Actinoplanes lobatus: one gene and its partner. The protein of the gene in region 1 interacts with the protein of each later gene in a pairwise test. Links are inferred from orthologs where the notes say so. Each region holds a gene or a part of one and is shown in the gene's direction. Other genes may lie near its edges. The genes, in order: dnaE and BJ964_RS13520.

The links.
Region 2: the proteins of dnaE (region 1) and BJ964_RS13520 interact in binary tests that used the Escherichia coli proteins (3 or more experiments, as listed by UniProt). The link is inferred for Actinoplanes lobatus from one-to-one orthologs.

Annotation. Positions count from the first base shown.
Region 1 is NZ_JACHNC010000001.1:3,899,298-3,908,548, forward strand. What follows is about bases 2,941-7,002. They hold dnaE (DNA polymerase III subunit alpha), read left to right. Parts: upstream 2,941-3,265; coding sequence 3,266-6,802; downstream 6,803-7,002. Other genes in these bases: BJ964_RS18330 (MinD/ParA family ATP-binding protein), read left to right, coding at 2,941-3,205; BJ964_RS18340 (DUF2567 domain-containing protein), read left to right, coding at 6,833-7,002. Outside these bases: BJ964_RS18320 (RluA family pseudouridine synthase), read left to right, coding at 1-396; BJ964_RS18325 (hypothetical protein), read left to right, coding at 414-1,421; more of BJ964_RS18330, read left to right, coding at 1,601-2,940; more of BJ964_RS18340, read left to right, coding at 7,003-7,645; BJ964_RS18345 (LON peptidase substrate-binding domain-containing protein), read right to left, coding at 7,738-8,433; hisD (histidinol dehydrogenase), read left to right, coding at 8,555-9,251. UniProt on the Escherichia coli protein: DNA polymerase III is a complex, multichain enzyme responsible for most of the replicative synthesis in bacteria. This DNA polymerase also exhibits 3' to 5' exonuclease activity. The alpha chain is the DNA polymerase catalytic subunit.
Region 2 is NZ_JACHNC010000001.1:2,908,584-2,916,770, reverse strand. Bases 1,827-4,824 are described here. They hold BJ964_RS13520 (pyridoxal phosphate-dependent aminotransferase), read left to right. Parts: upstream 1,827-2,739; coding sequence 2,740-3,909; downstream 3,910-4,824. Other genes in these bases: glmM (phosphoglucosamine mutase), read right to left, coding at 3,906-4,824; BJ964_RS13525 (MmpS family transport accessory protein), read left to right, coding at 1,835-2,743. Outside these bases: glmS (glutamine--fructose-6-phosphate transaminase (isomerizing)), read right to left, coding at 1-1,664; more of glmM, read right to left, coding at 4,825-5,261; rpsI (30S ribosomal protein S9), read right to left, coding at 5,435-5,932; rplM (50S ribosomal protein L13), read right to left, coding at 5,953-6,396; BJ964_RS13500 (uroporphyrinogen-III synthase), read left to right, coding at 7,025-8,170. UniProt on the Escherichia coli protein: Shows aminotransferase activity with methionine and histidine as substrates, and to a lesser extent also with phenylalanine.

The DNA of each region.
Region 1 (9,251 bases):
CACCTGGACCCGCTGCGGGGCACCATCGACGCCCCGATCGACCGGCACCCGACGGCCGACTACAAGTTCGCCGTCATGTCCGGTGGCAAGCCGAGCGTCACCCACTACGACACGGTCGAGGCGTTCCGTTCGGCCAGCCTGGTGGACGTACGCCTGGAGACCGGGCGGACGCACCAGATCCGGGTGCACTTCTCGGCGATGCGGCACCCCTGTGTGGGCGATCTGACGTACGGCGCCGATCCGACCCTGGCGACCCGCCTCAAACTGGACCGGCAGTGGCTGCATGCACGGGAGCTGGCGTTCGCACACCCCCGAACGCACGATGAGGTCCGCTTCGTCAGCGACTACCCTGCTGACCTGAAACACGCGCTGGACGTCCTCCAGGACGCCGGCTGACCGTCGGGAGCATCGCCGTGGGCCGCGCGCACCGCATGCGGGCAGTCCTCCTCGGGTTCGGGGGCGCCTCGCTCCGGTTGCAGATCATGACCGGAGTGGCGCTGGCGGCTACCGTCGCGCTGGTGCTCGCGGTGTTCTGGGCCGACCGGGAGCCGCCGGCCGGCACCGATCCCGGCGAGGTCCTCCACGTGGGGGTGGTCGAGGGCCAGTCGGTGGGCGGTTACCTGGCGGCGTCCCGCGACGAGCTGGCGCGGCTCACCGACCCGTCCGCCCCGTCCGCCGGGGACACCTGGGCGCTGGTGGCCTTCCAGCGCTACGCGGCGCCCGGCTGGCTGCCCGATCTGCTGTCCGGGGCACAGGTGGCGCAGGTGTACACGCGGGTGCCGCTGACCGGCTCGCGGACCGCGGTGAACCGGATCCCGGTCTACCGGCTGCCCGACGACGTGACCGCCGGGATGATCTCGGCGGCCGTCTCCCGGGAACGCGAGCGCGCCGACTATCAGCGGCTCAGCCGGGCGCTGACCGGCGACGGGCGCAACGAGATGCGGTTGCGGGCGGCCTACGAGAGCGCCGCCCGGCTCGCCGCCGAGGAGGCCGCCGCCTACCGGGCCGGATGTGAGTGCGTCTTCGCGGCGGTGGTACGCGGCACCCCGGCCGCGCTCGACGGGATCGCGGACCGGCCGGGGGTGCGGGTGGTGGACCCGGCTCCCGAGGTGCGCGGGCTGGACCGTACCGAATTCCGGCCGCCGCGGCCCGAGGACCTGGAGACGGCGCCGGCGGATCCGTCGTCGTCGGCCGTGCCATCCGGGAATCCCGGCGTTGCCCCGGACGCCATCGGACCGTTACCGTCGTCGATCGGGGTCCATGTGACATCCGCCTCACCGGAAAGTTCAGGCCGTACGCCGTCCGCGGCCGTACTGCCTTCCGGGGATCCTGTTGCCGTACCCTCGGCGTCGGACGCGAGTCCTGCTCATGGCGGTCCGGATGCGTCATCGGGAGCATCCACCGGCGATTCCGGCCGTTAGGTTTTCCGTCCGCGAAACGTTCGGGTGGATGCACGTGCACGACCGGGGTTCCGTCATGTGATCAAGAACGACCGGGGGATGGGCGCTCGGCCGGTGGCCCGAATAGGGTTCTCCTCCGTAGCCTGTCAGGGGCGAGACCATCGCCGTGAATGATCGGGTAGGCGCAGAGAGGACGAGCCGTGGACGGGACCGAGACCGGCTGGGGCCGGCCTGCGGAACCAGCCCCGCGCTGGCGGGCGCTGCTCGACCGGGCTCGGCATGGTGGCCGCAGCGAGGAGTCGGAGGAGACTCCGCAGCAGCCGGAGACACCCCAGCAGCAGCAGTGGAACCAGCAGCAGCAGCCGAGCCGTGGCTCGGCCGCGGTCGAACGCCGGCCGTTCAACCCGCTGGACCCGCGCCAGGCCGCGTTCGACGGCCGGCAGCAGGGGCAGCCGCAGCCCGGCGGTTTCGAGCGCCGTGCCCCGGAACCACCGGCCGAGCGCGCCGTTCCGCAGCGGCCGGTCAACCCGCTCGACCCGCGCTGGCAGCGTGGCCGCGAGCCGGAGCAGCAGCACAGCTTCTTCGAGCCGGCGCCGCGCACCCCGCAGCAGCAGCCGGCCCAGCCGGCCCAGCCGCCGGCTCAGCCGCCCGCGCGGGAGTACGGCGCGCCCACCGGCTACCCCCAGCAGAACAACGGCTACCCGCCGTCCGGTAACGGCTACCAGCCGCCGCCGGCGAACGGCTACGCCCCGCCCGCCGGTGCGTACGGGGCGCAGGCCGCCGCGTACCCCCAGGCCCCGGTCGCGCCGCCGCCCGTACCCCCGCAGATGTCCCCGCCGCAGGCGGCGCCGGTCCGGCAGCCCGCTGCTCCGCCCGCGCCGGTCCGGCAACCCGCTGCTCCGCCCGCGCCGGTCCGGCAGCCTGCCGCCCAGCCCGCGCCGGTCTCGCCGGCGCCCGCCGCGGCCCGGATCGAGTGGCGGCAGAGCCGCACCGAGGACGGCATGGACCGTGCCGTCTCGATCATGCGGCGCAAGCTGGGCAAACCCCGGGTGCTGGCGTTCGCCAACCCGAAGGGCGGGGTGCACAAGACCACCGCGACCGTGCTCGCCGCGGCCACCATCGGCAGCGTCCGCGGCCGTGGCGTGCTCGCCTGGGACGACAACGAGCTGCGCGGCACCCTCGGCCTGCGGGCCGGCAGCGCCCGGCACGCCCGGACCATAAAGCACCTGCTCGCCGACCTCATGCGGATCGAGAGCCTGCACGGCGACGCGCTGCTCCAGGAGCTCGACGCCTACCTGCGGCACGCCTCGGACGGCTCCTACGACGTGCTGGCCGGCGAGGAGAACCCGCGGTTCGCCCAGCGGCTGGACCAGGGCACCGTGCGGCGGGTGATGGACCTGCTGCGCCGCACCCACGACGTGATCTGCGTCGACACCGGCAACAACGTGGAGAGCGTCAACTGGCAGACCGTGATGCGCACGGCCGACCAGCTGGTGATCACCACGGTGCCCCGGGAGGACGCCGCATTCACCGCCGACTGGATGCTCGACGTGCTCGAGGAGAGCGGGATGGGCGACATGGTGTCCAACGCCGTGACGCTCATCTCCTGCCCGTCGGCGGGTCACCTGCCGCTGCTGGAGGACTTCAAGAAGCACTTCGCGACGCGGACCCGTGCGGTCGCCGTGGTGCCCTACGACCCGGCCCTGGAGGTCGGTTCCTCGATCGAGTATGGCGACCTGCAACAGGAGACCAGGCAGGCCTGGCTCCGCGCGGCGTCGACGATGCTGGAGCCCTTCGCGGAGTAGGTTTCTGTCGTACGGCGGGGCTAGGCTTCACGGCACTGTTCGGGGAAGAGGGGGTTCCGGGTGTCTGACTCGTTCGTGCACCTTCACGTGCACACAGAGTATTCAATGCTCGACGGGGCGGCCCGGATCAAGGAACTCCTCGCGGAGGCGAAGCGGCTCGGCATGCCGGCCGCGGCGATCACCGACCACGGCAACATGCACGGGGCGTATGACTTCTACAAGCAGGCCAAAGACGCCGGCGTGACGCCGGTCATCGGTGTCGAGGCCTATGTCGCGCCGGAGTCCCGGCTCGACAAGAAGCGCATCAAGTGGGGCCGTCCGGAGCAGAAGTCGGACGACGTCTCCGGTAACGGTGCGTATACGCACATGACCATGTGGGCGCGCAACGCGGTCGGTCTGAAGAACCTGTTCCGGCTCAACTCGCGGGGCTCCATCGAGGGCCAGCTCGGCAAGTACCCGCGGATGGACTTCGACATCATCGCGGAGCACTCCGAGGGCATCATGGGGACCACCGGCTGCCCGTCCGGCATCGTGCAGACCCGGCTGCGGCTCGGCCATTTCGACGAGGCGCTCAAGTCCGCCGCGCGCTACCAGGAGGCGCTCGGCAAGGACTACTACTTCCTCGAGATCATGGACCACGGGCTGTCGATCGAGAAGCGGGTCCGCGACGGCCTGCTGGAGATCGGCAAGAAGCTCAACATCCCGCCGCTGGTCACCAACGACTCGCACTACACCCACGAGGCGCAGGCCGCCGCGCACGACGTGCTGCTCTGCGTGCAGACCGGCAGCAACGTCGCCGACCCCAACCGGTTCCGGTTCGACGGCTCCGGCTACTTCGTGAAGTCGCCCGACCAGATGCGCGCCGTCGACTCGTCCGAGGCCTGGCAGGAGGGCTGCCGCAACACCCTGCTGGTGGCCGAGAAGGTGGACATCGACGGGATGTTCACCTTCAAGAACCTGATGCCCCGGTTCCCCATCCCGGACGGGTTCACCGAGCCGGAGTACTTCCGCCACGTCGCCTTCGAGGGCCTCCGGGGGCGGTTCCCCGGCGGCATCCCCGAGTCGCACATCAAGCAGGCGGAGTACGAGCTCGGCGTCATCCTCGAGATGGGCTTCCCGGCGTACTTCCTCGTCGTCGCCGACTTCATCCAGTGGGCCAAGAACAACGGCATCGCGGTCGGCCCGGGCCGTGGCTCGGCGGCGGGCTCCCTGATCGCGTACGCGATGGGCATCACCGACCTCGACCCGATCCAGCACGGCCTGATCTTCGAGCGGTTCCTCAACCCCGAGCGCATCTCGATGCCCGATGTCGACATCGACTTCGACGAGCGCCGGCGCGGCGAGGTCATCCGGTATGTGACGGAGAAGTGGGGCGAGGACAAGGTCGCGCAGATCGCCACCTTCGGCACGATCAAGGCGAAGGCCGCGATCAAGGACTCGGCCCGGGTCCTGGGCTACCCGTTCGCGGTCGGCGACAAGATCACCAAGGCGATGCCGCCGGACGTCATGGGCAAGGGCATCACCCTCGGCGGCATCTTCAACAAGGACGACAAGCGGTACAACGAGGCCGGCGAGGTCCGCGGGCTCTACGAGACCGACCCGGACGTCAAGAAGGTCATCGACACCGCGCAGGGCATCGAGGGCCTGATCCGGCAGACCGGTGTGCACGCCGCCGGCGTCATCATGAGCGCCGAGCCGATCATCGACCACATCCCGCTGTCCCGCCGGGACGCCGACGGGGCGATCATCACGCAGTTCGACTACCCGACCTGCGAGACGCTCGGCCTGCTGAAGATGGACTTCCTCGGCCTGCGGAACCTGACGATCATCGACGACGCCAACAAGAACATCGAGCTCAACCACGGCCAGAAACTCGATCTGCTGGGTCTGGAGCTGGACGACCCGAAGGCGTACGAACTGCTCTCCCGCGGTGACACGCTGGGCGTGTTCCAGCTCGACGGCGGGCCGATGCGGTCGCTGCTGCGGCTGATGAAGCCGGACAACTTCGAGGACATCTCCGCCGTCCTGGCCCTCTACCGGCCCGGCCCGATGGGTGTCGACTCGCACACCAACTACGCGCTCCGCAAGAACAAGCTCCAGGAGATCACCCCGATCCACCCGGAGCTGGAGGAGCCGCTGCGGGAGATCCTGGAGCCCACCTACGGCCTGATCGTCTACCAGGAGCAGGTGCAGCGCGCCGCGCAGATCCTGGCCGGCTACAGCCTCGGCCAGGCCGACCTGCTCCGCCGGGCCATGGGTAAGAAGAAGAAGGAGATCCTCGACAAGGAGTTCGGTCCCTTCCGGGACGGGTGCCGCGAGCACGGCTACTCCGACGAGGCGATCCAGGCCGTGTGGGACGTCCTGGTCCCGTTCGCGGGCTACGCGTTCAACAAGGCGCACTCCGCGGCGTACGGGCTGGTCTCCTACTGGACCGCCTATCTCAAGGCGCACTACCCGGCCGAGTACATGGCCGGTCTGCTGACCAGCGTCGGCGACGACAAGGACAAGATGGCCATGTATCTGGCGGAGTGCCGCCGCATGGGCATCCAGGTGCTGCCACCGGACGTCAACCAGTCCGCCGGGCCGTTCACCCCGGTCGGCACCGACATCCGGTTCGGCCTCGGCGCGGTCCGCAACGTCGGCGCCAACGTGGTCGAGGCGATCGCCCGCTGCCGCAAGGAGAAGGGCGAGTACGGCGACTTCTACGACTTCCTGTCCAAGGTCGACGCGGTGGCCTGCAACAAGCGGACCATCGAGTCCCTGATCAAGGCCGGCGCCTTCGACTCGATGGGGCACAGCCGCAAGAGCCTGCTCGCGGTGCACGCCGAGGCCATCGACGCCTACGCCGACGTCAAGCGCAACGAGGCGGCCGGGCAGTTCGACCTGTTCGGCGCGTTCGGCGACGACGCCGGAGCCGGCGGTTCGGCCGCGGTCACCATGCCCCCGATCGGCGACAGCGAGTGGGACAAGCGGGACAAGCTGGCCTTCGAGCGGGAGATGCTGGGGCTGTACGTCTCCGACCACCCACTCGCCGGGCTGGAGGTCCTGCTCCAGAGTTCGGCGGACACCAGCATCGCGGCGCTCAACGAGGAGGGCTCGGTCCCGGACGGCCAGGTCGTCACGCTCGCCGGCATCCTCACCGGCGTCCAGCGGCGGATCACCAAGCAGGGCCGGTCGTGGGCGTCGGCCACGCTGGAGGACCTGGCCGGTGGCGTCGAGGCGCTGTTCTTCCCGAACACGTACGAGCTGGTCGGCCAGTACATCGCCGAGGACGCCATCGTGGTGGTCAAGGGCCGGATCGAACGCCGTGACGGCGCCGCCCGGATCATGGCGATGGACATGTCGATCCCCGACATCACCCACAACCCGGACACCAAGCCGGTCACCCTGACGATGCCGATCACCCGGTGTACCCCACCGCTGGTCGACGAGCTCAAGGAGATCCTGGTGAGCCACCCGGGCGACACCGAGGTGCACGTCCATCTCCAGAACGGCAGCCGGACCACGATCATGCGGCTGGGCGGGGTGCGGGTCGCGGCGACGCCGGCCCTGCGCGCCGACCTCAAGATGATCCTCGGTCCGTCGGCCGTCGCCTGACCGTGCCGGCTGATCTGGAAGGATCGCAGGGTGTACCCGAGTGAACAGCCGGCCGGACCCTCCACGCCGGAGGACGGCCCGCGGCCCGTCGCGGCCGTCGCCGGCCTGAACCAGGCCTGGCATCAGATGTGGCGGCTGAACGAGGGCAGCCGGCGCCCGTGGCGGCGTTCGCTGGCCGTCACGGCCGGCACCGCCGGGACGATCGCGCTGCTCGGGGTGCCCCTCGGGCTGCTCTGGGCGTGGCTCACCCCCACCGTCCCGGTGGTCCTCACCGGCGCCGGAAAGGCGCAGGCCTACGACATGTCCGAGCGGTACGTCGCGGCCGACGGCTGGATGACCCTGCTCGGGCTGGGCTTCGGGTTGCTCGTCACGCTCCTGGCCTGGCTGATCCTGCGCCGGGACCGGGGGCCGTACCTCCTCGGTGGGGTGGTCGTCGGCACCCTGGTGGCCGGGCACTGGGTGGCGCCCTCGGTGGGCGAGCTGCTCGGGCGCGGCGCGTACGACGAGTGGAAGGCGACCGCGCAGATCGGCGCGACCTATCTCGCGCCGCCGGAGGTGCAGTCGCTCGGGCCGACCCTGATCCCGGCCTTCGTGGCGGCGATCCTGCTCACCCTGCTGGCCGGCTGGTCCAACGACCCCGACCTGGACCATCCGGGCGCGCAGCCCGGGTGGGGGCCGAACCACGCCTACGAGCCACCCTATGTGGACCACCACGATGCCGGGGTGGGCGAGTACGACCTGGTGGCGGACGCCGAATCGGCGGCGGCCAACGGCACGGCCCCGGGCGAACGGATCACGGACGGCGGCGAGCACCCCCACCGCGAGCCGCACCCTCCCGCCTGAGCCACCCGCTCACGCCCGGCGGGCGCGGCACGGTCGGGACCCGGCAGGTGTTCGCGGGTCTGGTACGGCGGGTTCGCGTAGCCCGTACCGAATCAGTTGGGGCTTGCCGGCCGGGCCAGGTCGGAGAGTGGGACCGGGACGGCCCGGACCCTCGCCAGCAGGCCGGCCTCGCGGTTGAGGATGCGCAGCTCGGCGCGGAGGCGGCTCGCGGTGTCCGGCATCGCCAGGAGCATCTGGCGCTCCTCGACGGTGAGCTGGGCGGTGGCGGCGACCAGGTGGGAGAGGACGGTCGCGTCGTCGGGCACCTGCTCGAGGGTCTCGCTGTTGGGGCGCAGCAACTCCAGGTAGGCGCGGAACGCGGTGAGCACCCGGGGCGCCAGCAGCGTGGCGGTGCCGCTCGGCTCCTCCTCGTCGGGAAGCCAGCGGACGTGGGCGGTCAGGTAGGGCTCGGCGCCCTGCTCGACGCTGAGGACGGTGAACCGGCGTCGGCCGACCGTCATGATGTCGAAGCGGCCGTCCGGCAGCTCGGTGACGTGGCGCAGCTCGGCGGTGCAGCCGACCTCGTAGACGTCGGTGGCGGTGACCGGCCCCTGGGGGGAGTCGCCGTCCTCGGCGACCTCGCTGCCGTGCCGGAGGGTGACCACGCCGAACTCGTGCGGTGTCTCCTCCGAGGCGGCCACCAGCTCGCGCACGAGGGTGCGGTATCGCTCCTCGAAGATGTGCAGGGGCAGCACCAGACCGGGGAAGAGCACCGTGCTCAGCGGGAAGACCGGCAGCCGATCGCTCACGCGTTCAGCCTAGTCCCCACCCGACCATGGTCAACCCGGCGCGGCGTGCGGGTGTCTCAACGCCTGGGCCTGGGGAGTCGCGCATGTGAACCCGGTTGGGCGGCAACCTAGACTGGGTGGCGTGCTGAATCGGATCGACCTGCGCGGCTCCCGCCGGGACCCGCGCGGTCTGCTGCCCCGTGCCCAGCTCGACGTCTCCGTTGCCGTCGAGAGGATTCGCCCGCTTGTCGAGGCGGTCCATGAGCATGGGTTCAGCGCGATCCGGGAGGCGACCGAGCGGTTCGACGGCGTCACCCTGGAGCGCCTGCGGGTGCCGGCCGAGGCGATCGCCGCGGCCGCCGAGACGCTCGACCCCGAGGTGCGGGCCGCACTCGTCGAGGCGATCCGGCGGACCCGGAAGGTGCACGCCGACCAGCGCCGCGCCGACGTCACCACGCAGGTGGTCGACGGTGGCACGGTGACCGAGCGCTGGCTGCCGGTGCGCCGGGTGGGCCTCTACGTGCCGGGCGGTCTGGCCGTCTACCCGTCGACCGTGGTGATGAACGTGGTGCCCGCCCAGGAGGCCGGCGTCGAGGGCCTGGTGGTGACGTCGCCGCCGCAGGCCTCCAACAACGGCCTGCCCGACTCGCGGGTGCTGGCCGCGTGCGCGCTGCTCGGCGTCACCGAGGTCTACGCCGTCGGTGGCGCGCAGGCGATCGCGATGCTGGGCTACGGCTGCGACGGTGTGGATGAGAGCGATCGCTGTGAGCCGGTCGACGTCATCACCGGGCCGGGCAACATCTGGGTGACCGCGGCCAAGCGGCTGCTCCAGGGCACTG
Region 2 (8,187 bases), 990 kb from region 1 along the record:
ACCTCCTGGATGTTCGAGACCACCTTGTCGCGGATGACCCCGCGCCCGGCCGGCGACGGGACCACGCAGACCACCGGGGTGCCCTCGTCGATCAGCGCGATCGGGCCGTGCTTGAGCTCACCGGCGGCGAAGCCCTCGGCGTGCATGTAGGCGAGCTCCTTGAGCTTGAGCGCGCCCTCCAGTGCCACCGGGAAGCCGACGTGCCGGCCGATGAACAGGATCGTCGAGGCGGTCCGCAGGTCACGGGCCAGCTCCCGGACCTCCTCCATCCGGTCGAGCAGGGTGCGCATGCCGTCCGGCGTCTGGCGCAGCTTCTCGACGACCGCGGCGACCTCGTCGGCGTACATGACTCCGCGGATCTGGGCCAGGTGCAGCCCGATCAGGTAACAGGCGGCGAGCTGGGTGAGGAAGGCCTTGGTGGAGGCGACCGCGATCTCCGGGCCGCCGTGGGTGTAGAGGACGGCGTCCGACTCCCGCGGGATGGTCGAGCCGTTGGTGTTGCAGATCGCCAGGACGCGGGCCTTCTGCTCCTTGGCGTGCCGCAGCGCCATGAGGGTGTCCATCGTCTCGCCGGACTGGCTGATCACGATCACCAGGGTGGACCGGTCCAGGATCGGGTCCCGGTAACGGAACTCGCTGGCCAGCTCCACCTCGCAGGGGATGCGGACCCAGTGCTCGATGGCGTACTTGGCGATCATGCCGGCGTGGAAGGAGGTGCCGCAGGCGACGATGAAGACCTTGTCCACGTCACGCAGGTCCTGGTCGGTGAGGCGCACCTCGTCCAGGATGATCTCGCCGCGCTCGGAGAGCCGCCCGAGCAGGGTGTCGGCGATCGCCTGCGGCTGCTCGGCGATCTCCTTGAGCATGAAGTAGTCGTAACCGCCCTTCTCGGCGGCGGAGGCGTCCCAGTCGATGTGGAACTCCTTGCCGATGGCCGGCGCCCCGTCGAAGTCGGTGATCTCGATGCCCGCCGGGGTGATCAGGACGACCTGGTCCTGGCCCAGCTCGATCGCCTCACGGGTGTGTTCGATGAAGGCCGACACGTCGCTGGCCAGGAAGTTCTCCCCGTTGCCGCGGCCGACCACGAGCGGCGAGTTGCGCCGGGCGGCGACCACCGCGTCCGGCACGTCGACGTCGACGGCGAGCAGCGTGAAGGCGCCCTCCAGACGGCGGACGACGAGGCGCATGCCCTCGGCGAGCAGGGCCGGCCCGTCCACGCCACCGGCCTCGCGCAGCGCGCGCATCTCGGCGGCGAGCAGGTGGGCCGCGCACTCGGTGTCGGTGTCACTGAGGAACTCCACACCGGTCGCCTCGAGCTCGGCGCGCAGACGGGCGAAGTTCTCGATGATGCCGTTGTGGATGACGGCGACCCGGCCGTCGGCGGACATGTGGGGGTGGGCGTTGCGGTCGGTCGGGCCGCCGTGGGTGGCCCAGCGGGTGTGGCCGATACCGGTGGTGCCGGCCTCGATGCCGTCGCCGGAGCGCTCGGCGAGCGCCTTCTCCAGGTTGGCGAGCTTGCCCGCCTTCTTCTCGGTCTTGACCAGTTCGCTGTCGATGATGGCCACACCGGCCGAGTCGTACCCGCGGTACTCAAGGCGCCGGAGCCCGTCGATGACGATGCTCAGCGCCGGTCGATTGCCTACGTAACCCACGATCCCACACATGGGGAGGCAGCCTAGCCGACTTTCGCTCAAACGTCATGCTCGGTACCCGCAGTTATGAGCATGGCACTTGATCGGAACTCTAGGGTGGGAATCGGTGTCCTTACGGGTGAGTGATCTGGACGTGCGGTCCTGGCGTACCGTCGGGAGCGGTGCCCTGACCGGGAGGAAAGATGAGCGATCCGAGCGAACCCCGACAACCGCCCCGACCGCCTCAGTTCACGCCCGGGCATGCTCAACCCCCACAACCGGCGCAACCGGAGGACTATCCGCCGACGTCGGAGTTCCCGCCGGTCAACTACGCCCCACCCGGTCGGCCACCGGACTACGGCGCCTACCCGGACCCGGCGAGCACCTACCCGGACCCGACCGGCGCCTACCCTCCGCAGGCGCCGACGAGCGGCGGCTACCCACCGGGCGACTACCCACCGGGTGGTTACCCGCCGGCCGGTTACCCGCCGGGTGGTTACCCGCCGGGTGGTTACCCGCCGGATGGCTACCCACCGGCCGGTTACCCGGCGCCCGGCCCGCCCGGGCCGCGGCGCAGCAGCGCCCCGCTGATCGCTCTCATCCTGGCCGTCACCCTGCTTCTCTGCGGCGGCGTGGTGACCACCGCGGTGATCCTGGTGCAGCGCGCCGCCGACAAGGCCGAGGAACTGGCCGCGCCGATCATCGACCCGACGCTGCCCACCCTGCCCGAGGACACCCCGGACTTCCCCGGCCTGCCGACCGAATTCCCGGAGCTGCCCGGCCTGCCCACCGACCTCCCGACCGAGCTGCCGGGCATCGGCGAGGGCCGGGAGATCAAGGTCACCTACGAGGTGACCGGCGACGGCCCGGCCGAGATCCTCTACGTCGACCAGCTCGGCCAGGCCCCGAAGCGGGTGGCGAACGCCAAGCTGCCGTGGACGATCTCCACCACCATGAAGGGCACCTCGCTGATCTCCGTGGTCGCCGTGCGCACCAACACCGGCACCGGGGACATCGGCTGCCGGGCCACCGTGGACGGTGAGGAGATCGTGAAGCAGAGCGCACAGGGCGGCCTGGCCACCGCGAGCTGCTACAAGCTGGTGATCAATTGACGTCCGACCCGCTGGTCGCACGGATGCGCCCGTTCGGCACGACGATCTTCACCGAGATGTCGGCGCTGGCCGCCCGTACCGGCGCGGTCAACCTGGGCCAGGGCTTCCCGGACACCGACGGCCCCGCGGAGATGCTGGCCGCGGCCGCCGAGGCCCTGGCCGGCGGCGCCAATCAGTACCCTCCGCTCGCCGGCATCCCGGTGCTGCGGTCCGCCATCGCCGCCCACGAGCAGCGGTTCTGGGGCCTGACCCGGGATCCGGACGGCGAGGTCGCCGTCACGGCGGGCGCCACCGAGGCGATCGCGGCGGCGATCCTGGCGCTCTGCGAGCCGGGCGACGAGGTGGTGTGCTTCGAGCCGTACTACGACTCGTACGCCGCCTCGATCACCCTGGCCGGCGCGGTCCGCCGCCCGGTCACGCTGCGTCCCGGCCCGGAGGGGCGGTATGAGTTCGACCCCGATGAACTGCGCGGGGCGTTCGGTCCCCGGACCCGCCTGGTGCTGCTGAACTCGCCGCACAACCCGACCGGCAAGGTGTTCACCCCGGCCGAGCTGGAGCTGGTCGCCGGCCTGTGCCGGGAGCACGACGTGTTCGCGGTCACCGACGAGGTCTACGAGCATCTCGTCTTCCCGGACGCCGCGGCGCCGCACGTCCCGCTCGCCACCCTGCCCGGCATGCTCGAGCGGACCCTGCGGATCTCCTCGGCCGGCAAGACCTTCTCCTGCACCGGGTGGAAGGTCGGCTGGGCCACCGGCCCGGCCCGCCTGGTCTCCGCGATGCTGCGCGTCAAGCAGTTCCTGACGTTCGTCAACGGGGCGCCGCTGCAACCGGCGGTGGCTGTGGCGCTGAACCTCCCGGACTCCTACTTCACCGATTTCACGGCCGGCCTGCGGGACCGGCGGGACCGTCTGGTCGCCGGGCTGTCCGATGCGGGCCTGGCCGTGCTGCCGTCCGAGGGCACCTATTTCGTGACCGCCGACATCCGCCCGCTGGGCGGGGAGGACGGCATCGAGTTCTGCCGTGCCCTACCCGGCCGCAGCGGGGTGGTTGCGGTGCCGACCCAGGTCTTCTACGACCATCGGGAAGCGGGCCGGCACCTCATCCGTTTCGCCTTCTGCAAACGCCCCGAGGTGATCGACGAGGCGGTTCGCAGGCTCAAGGGCTAGGCCTCCGGGCTGGCCGCCCGTACCTCGTCGGCGATCCGCTCGGCGACCGTCCGGGCGGTCTCCTCGGTGGCGGCCTCCACCATGACCCGGACCAGGAGCTCGGTGCCGGACGGGCGCAGCAGCACCCGGCCGGTCTCGCCCAGCTCGTTCTCGGCGAGGGCCACCGCCGCCTGCACGGTCGGTGCGGAGGCGCCCGCGTCCCGGTCCCCGACGCGCACGTTGATCAGCACCTGGGGCAGCTTGTGCACGACCGCCGCCAGGTCGGCCAGCGACTTGCCCGAGCCGGCGATCTGCGCCATCAGGTGCAGGCCGGTGAGCACGCCGTCGCCGGTGGTGGCGAAGGCCGGCATCACGATGTGGCCGGACTGTTCGCCGCCGAGGGCCAGGTCGCCGTTCTGCAGCTCCTCCAGCACGTACCGGTCGCCGACCTTGGTCTCCAGCAGCTTGATGCCGGCCTGCTTCATGGCGATCCGCAGACCCAGGTTGCTCATCACGGTGGCGACCAGGGTGTCGTCGGTGAGGGTGCCGTTGTCGCGCATGGCCAGCGCCAGGATGGCCATGATCTGGTCCCCGTCGACGACCTCACCGGTGGCGGTGACGGCCAGGCAGCGGTCGGCGTCGCCGTCGTGTGCCAGGCCGAGGTCGGCGCCCTCGCGCAGCACCGCCTCGATGACCTTGTCGAGGTGGGTGGAGCCGCACTCCTCGTTGATGTTGAGCCCGTCCGGCTCGGCGTGGATGGCGATGACCTCGGCCCCCGCCTCCCGGTACGCCACCGGCCCGGCCTCGCTGGCCGCCCCGTTCGCGCAGTCCACCACGACCTTGACGCCGTCCAGCCGGTGCGGGATCGAGTCGACCAGGTGCTTGATGTAGTGCTCGGCCCCGTCCAGCAGGTCGTGGACCCGGCCGATGCCGGCGCCGGTGGGACGGCCGATCAGCCCGTGCCCGTCCTCGATCGCCTTCTCGATGGCCTCTTCGAGCTGGTCGGGGAGCTTGGTGCCACCGGCCGCGAACAGCTTGATGCCGTTGTCCGGCATGGGGTTGTGCGAGGCGGACAGCATCACACCGAGGTCGGCGTTGGTCTGCCCGACGAGGTACGCGACCGCCGGGGTGGGCAGCACGCCGACCCGCACCACGTTGGCCCCGGCACTCGTCAGCCCCGCGACGACAGCGGCTTCCAGCATCTCGCCGCTGGCCCGGGGGTCACGGCCCACGATGGCGAGCGGCTGGTGGCTGCTGTCCGTCTCGACCAGCACCCGGGCGGCCGCGACCGCGACCGCGAGTGCCAGTTCGGGGGTGAGCAGATCGCCGTTCGCGAGACCGCGAACGCCGTCAGTGCCGAAGAGTCGCCCCATGGCGGCTTCCTTTCGCCGGTAAACGTGGCCTCAAGCCTGCATCAGCGATCGGCTGACCAGGAGTACCGGAACGGCTAGTTGAGGAGGGGGGAGGGTGAGAAACATCGACGGCCGAGTTCGTCCCCCGAATGGGGGACGAACTCGGCCGTCGATTCAGACGAGGCGTGAAAAAATCAGCGCTTCGAGTACTGCGGGGCCTTACGGGCCTTCTTGAGACCGTACTTCTTGCTCTCCTTGACCCGGGCGTCACGGGTCAGGAAGCCGGCCTTCTTCAGGGCCGGGCGGTCGTCGGGCTCGACGGTGATCAGGGCCCGCGCGATGGCGAGACGCAGAGCACCGGCCTGGCCGGTGATGCCGCCGCCACGCAGGTTGGCGATCACGTCGAACTGCTCGGCGCGCTCGGCGGTGACGAGCGGCTCACGGATGAGCTGCTGGTTCACCTTGCTGGGGAAGTAGTTTTCCAGGTCACGGCCGTTGCAGGTGATCTTGCCGGTGCCGGGCACGAGACGCACCCGGACGATGGCCTCCTTGCGGCGGCCGACGGTCTGAACCGGACGGTCACCGGGGCGCGGGGCGCGGACCGGGGCCGGCGCGGCCGTCTCAACGACGACGACCGTCTCAGCGGGCTCCTCGACGGTCTCGACGACCTCGGGCTCGATGATGTCGGACATGCTGCTGCCTTCTCCCGCGCTCACTGCGCGATCTGCTTGATTTCGAACGGCTGGGGCTGCTGAGCGGCGTGCGGGTGCTCGGCGCCCGGGTAGACCTTCAGCTTCTTGATGATCTGCCGCGCGAGCTTGTTGTGCGGGAGCATGCCCTTGACGGCCAGCTCGATCGCCTTCTCCGGACGCTTGGTCAGGAGCTCTTCGTAGCCGACCTGCTTCAGACCACCGGGGTAGCCGGAGTGCCGGTAGGCGACCTTGGTCTGACGCTTGTTACCGGTAAGCGCAACCTTGCCGGCGTTGATGATCACCACGAAGTCGCCGGTGTCGACATGCGGGGCGAACGTCGGCTTGTGCTTACCGCGCAGGAGGTTGGCCGTGTGGGTAGCCAGGCGGCCCAGAACGACGTCAGAAGCGTCGATAATGTGCCACTGACGCTCGATCTCACCCGGCTTCGGGCTGTACGTACGCACAGAATTACCTTGTCTCGTCGTCGGTCTGGGGGCGCGCACTGGTCGCATCGAACAGATGCGTCAAGCGACCCCGCACAGGGACCACTCGCAACAGTCGCACAACAGCAGGCAACAATACCCGGCTACGCGGCGAGCGGTCAAAACAGGCGGTGTTCAGGGCACCAGCGAACCGGCGAGCATCCTAGTTGCAGACACTCAGCCCTGTGGAACCCCAAGCAGAGCAAGCATACTCCGCGCTCCGGACACGCCCGAGGCGGGTGGCGTATCCCACCGCCACCGACTTAGCAGGCCTGAAACAAACGGGACGCTCTGCCGAAATTCGCCCCCGGCACGCTTCGGTCATGGCCAACGGTGCGGACCTCACGACGACGCGGCCCGGCAGTGGCCGAAGCCGCGCTCGCGGGCGCACCATGGTGAGACCACCGTCAGGGTTGAGGACGGACCTGACGGTGTTCACCGGACCGGTTGCCCGGTTCGGCGAGGAGGAGTCGCGGCGTGCCCCGGACGGAGGTACGGCGAGGACCGCAAGCGTGGCATGGGAGCGGGTCGACGCTGAGGACGGCGGGCTTCGAGCGTGCCCTTCGGTGGACCGTTCGGCCACGCCGCGACTTCTCGGCCCGGGGATCGGATGATCGACCGCACCCCGGGCGCCCGGCGGGCGGTGCTGACGGCTGCCGCACTGGCGGAGCCGGCCGCGTCGCTGTCCGGCTACACCGTCGGCGTGACCGCGGACCGCCGTAAGGACGAGTTGTCCACCCTGCTGGAGGCGCGTGGCGCCCGCGTCGTGGTGGCTCCCGCGCTGCGCATCGTCCCCATCTCCGACGACGCCGAGCTGCGCGCCGCCACCCGTGCCTGTCTGGACAGTCCACCCGACATCGTGCTGGTCAACACCGGTATCGGCATGCGCGGCTGGCTGGAGGCCGCCGAGGGCTGGGGTCTGGCCGAGCCGCTGCACGCCGTGTTGTCCGGCGCCTACCTGGTCGCCCGCGGCCCGAAGGCCAAGGCCGCGGTCCGGTCCGCCGGCCTGCGCGACGACTGGTCACCGGACGGCGAGGGCTACGAGGAGGTCGTCGAGCATCTGACCGCGCGCGGCATCGACGGCCGGACGGTGGCCATGCAGCTGCACGGCGAGAGCCAGCCGGAGTACACCGAGGCCCTGGTGTCGGCCGGCGCCCACGTCATCGAGCTGCCGGTCTACCGCTGGGCGCCGCCCACCGACCCGGCGCCGCTGCACCGCCTGGTCGATCTGATCATCGCCCGTCTGGTCGACGCCGTGACGTTCACCTCGGCCGCCGCCGTCCAGGCCGTGCTGCGCGCCGCCGGCACCGGCGCCGACGCCCTCCTGGACGCTCTCCGCGACGACGTCCTGGCCGCCTGCGTGGGCCCGGTCACCTCGGCCCCGCTGCGCCGGCACGGCATCCCGGTGGCCGTTCCCGGCCGCGCCCGCCTGAACTCGCTGGTCCGCACCATCGTCGACGAGCTGCCCAAACGCGCCGTCACGCTCCAGGTCTCCGGCCACTCCCTCACCCTGCGCGGCCACGCCGCCATCGTCGACGGCGAGCTGCGCCCCCTGGCCCCCGCCCCGATGGCGGTGCTGCGCGCCCTGGCCGGCTCCCCCGGCCGCGTCCTGTCCCGCGCCGCCCTCCTCCAGGCCCTCCCCCGCGGCGCCGACGAACACGCGGTCGAGATGGCCGTCGCCCGCCTCCGCGCCGGCCTCGCCCTCCCCGGCGTGGTCCAGACCGTCGTCAAGCGCGGCTACCGCATCCCCACCTGAAGATCAAAATCAGGCTG